2 regions of the Laedolimicola ammoniilytica genome follow, and region 2 is predicted to be linked to the other one. Evidence: predicted binding sites of a transcription regulator. Region 2 holds the regulator's gene; the other holds the start of a gene.

Region 1 (3,196 bases), on a different contig from region 2:
GGCGTCAGAGGCGCGTTCAGCATAACCTTCGCGATGGCTGCCCGGGCCAGAATAATGGCCTTCTCGGTCGCTTCCTCCATATTTTTATGAATCCAGGAGCAATGCTCGCGGATATTGGCAATCTCTACCATGTAGGGATTGATACCGGCCCGCTTTGCCGCCTGGCGAAATGTATTCTCATGCATTCTGGGGGAACAGGAACAGACAACGATACCTGTCAGGTGTTTCTGCTCGATGGCCTCCCGGATTTTCAGCTGTCCTGCTTCGGAACACATATACTGGTAATCTTCCGCGTGAACGACGCCAGGCTCCTTCGCCGCTGCCGCTACCACCCGTCCGATATCTACCGTCGCAGCTATGTTCGTACCGCAATGACAGACAAATACTCCTATTCTCTGCACGTTTTTTCACCTCCTGATTATTTGCTGTATTTGCGGAACGCGCTGGCCAGCAGCTGCTGGGGCAGTTCCTCGTCCAGTAATTCGGGTATCTCATTGGGGCTTAAATAATTGCCGCCCCGCTGTCTTACTACCATCTGCCGTACCGCCTCAATGAGCTTCGCAGGCTTTACGTCTCTGGGACAACGCTCTACGCAGGCAAAGCAGGAAAGACATTTCCAGATGGTGGTGGAATTTAAAAGGGGCTCTATGTCGCCATTCTCCACATAAGAAACAAACTGATGGGGACGGATATCCATCTCCTCGTAAGCGGGACAGGTCGCGGAGCATTTTCCGCATTTCATACATTTCCGGGTGTTGACGCCGCTCATCTCCCGAAGTCTATCGGCCTTCGCCATATCAGCCTTCTGCATCTTCTGCTCCTCCTTCCGCATTTTTCTCAGGAATCAGGCCAAGAGCCTCTGCCAGAAGCTCTGTCAGATACGTAACCGGAAGCTTTTTCGCGCTTCCACTGGTTCTCAGGTTATAGAGACACAGGGGACAGGCGGTAATCAGTTCTTCCGCTCCGTGATCTGTCGCGGATTCCATGACCCGATCTACCATCGTACCGGCCAGGGGCTTGTCCTTCAGGGATACATAACCGCCGCAACACTCGTTCCGGTAGGGATACACCACCGGTTCAGCGCCCAGAGCCCGGATAAAGTCTTCGATAATGGTCGGATTTTCCGGATCGTCAAAGGCCATGATATCACTGGGGCGAAGCAGCATACAGCCATAATACGCGCCGATTTTCCGTCCGGTCAGGGGATGTATCACCTTTTCCCGGATGGTATCAAAACCGATGCGGTCACGGAGAACCTCCAGATAATGAAGGACCTTTGTCTCTCCTTCATAGGGCTCTGCCAGGTTCAGATAATTGTTGGCTCTGGTACGGATATCTTCCACATTCTGCATATCGTCGTTGACACGCTTGATTACGTGATGACAGGCGGAGCAGAGCGTTACCAGATCCTGTCCCTTCTCCTTTGCGTCGTTCAGGGCGCGGACTGCGGACAGCTTTGTGGCGATCTCATCGGACGCCAGCGGATAGACAGCGCCACAGCACTGCCATTCCTCGATTTCCTGTAAGGAAAAGCCCAGCGCTTCTGCTGACATTCTGGCGTATCGGTCCAGGTCCTGCGCCTTGTTCTTCAACGTGCAGCCCGGATAGTAGCTGTACACCATTTGACTACCTCCTTTTGTTCTTTTTTCGCATGTTGGTGTGCAAGTTGTCTTTTTGATAATTTTCTATCAATCTTAAATATTATACTACGCTGTTAAACCATTAACAACCCCCTAATCCGGATTTTATGTTAAATTTTGAAGTTTTTTTGGTGGATATGTTGCATTTTCATGTTAATTTCACATTTTTTCCTGTTAATTCCGACTTAAATCGTCGGATTTTTTGTAAAATCTCCTCGCCCTCTTTGTTGTCGGAATGTTAAATAAAAAACAGAGTGGAAATTTCCACTCTGTTTTATCGGTTTGATTCTTTAGTCCTCTTTCATAACATCGTCGATGAAGTTTTTCAGAACCTCTGCGGAATGCTCTACCTGCTCCCGCTCCTTGTCTGTCAGGGTAATCTTGATCGCCTTGGCAATTCCATCCGCGTTGACTACGCAGGGGATACTGATGCAGGAACCTTCCAGCTCTTCTCCGTACTCCTTACCCAGTACATGAGCCACCGGAAGTACGGTATTCTGATTCTTGAGAATGGATTCTACAATCCGGAAAGTGGACATGGCGATTCCGTCGAAGGTTGCGCCCTTCAGGGAGATAACGTCCGCGCCGCCGGTCTTTGCCTTCAGTGCGATAGCGTCCTTTACTTCCTCCTTCTCCTTCGGATCCTCCGGCAGGAAATGGTCGATGGTCTCGCCTGCTACGTTGACACTGCTCCAGATCGGTACCTGGCTGTCTCCGTGCTCACCCAGGATATAACCCTGAATATCACGGATATCTACGTTCGCACGCTGGCTTAAGAGATAGCGGAAACGCGCGGTATCCAGAGAGGTTCCGGTTCCGATAACCCGCTCCGAAGACAGGCCTGTCTCCTTCTGAATCAGATAGGTATTCACGTCAACCGGGTTGGATACCACGATAATCAGCGGATTCTTTGCGTACTTCATGATGTTCTTCGCAATGCTTCTTGCCACTCCGGTATTTACCTTCGCAAGCTCCAGACGGGTCTGACCCGGCTTCCGGGGAATACCCGCTGTAACAATGATAATCTTGGCGTCCGCGCACTCCTCATATCCGCCCTGACGAACGCGTACCTGGCTGTAGAAAGCGGTTCCGTGTGAGATATCCAGGGCTGCACCCTTCGCACGATCTTCGTTTACGTCTACCAGGACGATTTCTCCTACCTGTGCCCGCAGCATCAGGGTATAGCAGATAGTCTCGCCTACATTTCCAGCTCCAATTACTACGATCTTGTTTGATGTTTCATTTGCCATACTGTTACCTCACTCTTTCTCGTTTCATCCCAACGTGATTTTTTTCACAATATTGATATTTTTTTATCAACCGATTGCATTATATCACGTACAATCCTGTTATGCAAGAGGTAAATGAAATTTTTGTACTTCTTTTTATACAATTTTTCTATGAGATTAACAAATCCTTAACGATGGCTCCGTCCGAGTGCGCATTTTTATGAAAAGGATGTGCATTTTTGCAAATAAAAGCAGTGCTGATTTCCTTCTCGCCGGAGAATTCTGTCAGCACTGCTCTTTTGTCAGTTCATTACTTTTTTAACAGAA
Region 2 (3,196 bases):
CGGTGCCGTTATTGCCGATGAGTGCCACACGCTCACCGCGTTTGACTTCGAAATTCAGATCGGTGAACAGAGTCTGGGGTCCAAAGGATTTTGCAAGGCCTTCCACGGTCAGTACGTCATTTCCGCTGACCACCTTGGGCTCCAGGGTGATGTGCATCTCGGAGCGGATCTCGCTGGGTTTCTCCAGAACCTCCATTTTATCCAGCATTTTCTCGCGGCTCTCGGCGCGCTTGATAGATTTCTCCCGGTTGAAGGATTTGAGCTTCTGGATGACCTCTTCCTGGTGCTTGATTTCCCGCTGCTGGTTCAGCCAGGCGTGCATGCGGGCCTCCCTTAGTTTGGATTTTTTCGCGGCATAGTCGGAATAATTTCCCTGGAAAGTGGTCACCTCGCCCGCGTCGATCTCGATGATTTTCGTGGCAATCCGGTTCAGAAAATACCGGTCATGGGCTACCACCAGAACCGCGCCGTCGTAATTCAGAAGGAAGGTTTCCAGCCAGGCGATGGAATTCATGTCCAAATGGTTGGTGGGCTCGTCCAGCATGATGAGATCCGGGTGGGAGAGAAGAAGCTTGCCTAAAGAGACGCGGGTCTTCTGACCTCCGGAGAGCTTGTTGACGTGTTTGTCAAATTCTTCCTCTTCAAAACCGAGACCTTTCAGAACGCCCACTACCTCGCTTTTGTAGGCGTATCCGTTTTTTAGTTCGAATTCATGATTCATACGGGTATATTGTTCCAGAGCCGTATCCAGGTTCTCCCCGGAGAGCTCCTTCATCCGTGCTTCGATGTCCCGGATGCGAGCTTCCAGATCAATAACGTCCTGCTTTACGGTCAGCAGCTCCTGATAAATGGTGTGATCGCTGTTCAGATCCTGATGCTGGGCCAGATAGCCGATGGTTCTGCCCTTGGACAGGATCACTTCACCGGAGTCCGCCTCCATTTCCCCGATGATGATTTTTAAGAGGGTGGATTTTCCGGCGCCGTTGATCCCGACCACGGCGGCCTTTTCCCGATCCTCGATGTGGAAGGACGCGTTTTTCAGAATCACATCCGTTCCGAAAGCTTTGTTTATATTTTGACATGCTAATATCATAAAAATACCTCTTTTTTCCGTTGTTGAATGCCACACGAAATTTATTATAGCGAAAAATGCGGGATTGAACAAGATTCTTTTAGAAGAATGCGGCAAAAAGATTGACAAAAAATTTGCTTTTCGATTATAATAAAAACAGTTTCGAAAAGTCTGGTTGAGGGATGTGTAAGGATTATGGAAGAGAGAGAGATCTCAAAAGCAGTAATTAAGCGGCTACCGCGTTATTATCGTTATCTTGGCGAACTGATGGAGAACGGAGTAGAACGTATCTCTTCCGGTGAGCTGAGTAAACGAATGAGCGTCACGGCGTCACAGATCCGGCAGGATCTGAACAATTTCGGAGGCTTCGGACAGCAGGGATACGGATACAATGTGAAGTATCTGTATGAAGAAATCGGCAAGATTCTGGGCCTTGACAAAAAGCACAACATGATCATCATCGGCGGAGGCAACCTGGGACAGGCACTGGCCAATTATGTGGATTTTGAAAAACGAGGCTTCTACATAAAAGGTATCTTCGATGTAAATCCTGTCTTAAAGGGCTTAAGCGTCCGCGGTATCCAGATTCATATGCTGGAGGATCTGGAGAGCTTTATTAAGGACGAGGAGATTCAGATTGCGGCCTTGACATTGCCGAAGTCCAAGGCGGAGGAAATGACGCGGCTTCTGGTTCGGTACGGAATCAAAGCCATCTGGAATTTCGCCCACATCGATCTGGATGTTCCGTCGGACGTTCTGGTGGAGAACGTACATCTGTCAGAGAGCCTGATGCAGCTTTCTTACAATATCACACGGTATGAGAAAGAGCATCCCCGTTCCTGATGGAGTACCGGAAGTGACGAGTCATAAAAGGGAGCTTATGGGCTCCCTTTTGCGTGCAGACGCATATATTAAGGATAGTGAGGAGTGTCAGACGTGAAAAAATATAAGCGCGTAGCGGCTTATGTGAATTTGGATGCCATAGAAGAGAATTTTGAGGCCATGAAGGCGAATCTGCAGGCCGGGACGCAGATTGCGGCGGTGGTAAAGGCCAACGGCTACGGCCACGGCGCGGTACCCATCGCGCAGATGATAGAGGAAAAGGATTATCTGTGGGGGTTTGCGGCAGCCACCATCGAGGAGGCGGTAGAGCTTCGGAAAAACGGAATCCGAAAGCCGATATTAATTCTGGGCTACGTATTTCCGGAGGATTACCCGGAACTGGTGCGCCTGGATATCTGTCCCACCGTGTTCCGGCTGGACATGGCACAGGAGCTTTCTGCAGAGGCCGTGCGTCAGGGAAAAAACGTGAACGTGCATATTAAAGTGGATACAGGGATGAGCCGCATTGGTTTTGCGGATACGGAGGAAAGTGTAAAAACAGTCTGTGAAATTGGGGAGCTTCCCGGGATCACGCTGGAAGGCCTGTTTACCCATTTTGCCAAATCCGACGAGGCGGATAAGGCGGCCACTGAAAAGCAGCTTATGCGGTATCAGGCTTTTAACAGGGCCTGTGAGGCGGCAGGCGTGCGTTTCCAAATTCATCATTGCTCTAACAGTGCCGGTATCATCGATCTGCCGGAAGCGAACCTGGATATGGTGCGGGCGGGCATCACGGTGTATGGCCTGTACCCTTCGGAGGAAGTAAAGAAAGAATTGGTTCCACTGAAACCCGCCATGGAAATGAAGAGCCATATCGTGCATGTAAAAGAGATCACGCCTGGTACGGAGATCAGCTACGGCGGCATCTATACGGCAGACTCCGTGCGCCGGATCGCCACCGTCCCGGTGGGCTACGCGGACGGTTATCCCAGAAGTCTGTCCAATAAGGGCTGCATTCTGGTGGCCGGAAAACGGGCACCCATCTGCGGCAGAGTCTGTATGGATCAGATGATGGTGGATGTGACGGAGATTCCGGAGGCAGTACCGGGGCTGGAAGTCACCATGTTCGGAAGGGACGGGGACGCCTATTTGTCTGTGGATGAGCTGGCGGAGCTGTCCGGACGCTTTAATTATGAATTTGTCTGCGACCTGTCCCAGCGGGTTCCGCGGATTTACCTGCGCCACGGTAAGGTCTCGGAGGTTCACGATTTTTATGCCTGAGAAGGCCTGAATGTGTATACA

Evidence for each region. The regulator Rex, encoded in region 2, represses fermentation and respiration genes when NADH is low (regulators of the CRP and FNR family bind a similar motif). The targets are predictions, from matches to a motif close to ATTGTTAANTANTTAACAAT.
Region 1: the regulator Rex is predicted to act here: its motif matches at 1,674-1,693, upstream of OCV63_RS14145 (CoB--CoM heterodisulfide reductase iron-sulfur subunit B family protein).

What each region holds. Positions count from the first base shown of each region.
Region 1 is NZ_JAOQKC010000023.1:30,683-33,878, forward strand. Features, by position in the region: gene OCV63_RS14135 (CoB--CoM heterodisulfide reductase iron-sulfur subunit A family protein) at 1-401, opposite strand, end outside; gene OCV63_RS14140 (4Fe-4S dicluster domain-containing protein) at 419-811, opposite strand; gene OCV63_RS14145 (CoB--CoM heterodisulfide reductase iron-sulfur subunit B family protein) at 798-1,622, opposite strand; gene OCV63_RS14150 (L-lactate dehydrogenase) at 1,931-2,890, opposite strand.
Region 2 is NZ_JAOQKC010000015.1:40,076-43,271, reverse strand. Features, by position in the region: gene abc-f (ribosomal protection-like ABC-F family protein) at 1-1,093, opposite strand, end outside; gene OCV63_RS11620 (redox-sensing transcriptional repressor Rex) at 1,268-1,915, shown strand; gene alr (alanine racemase) at 2,009-3,175, shown strand.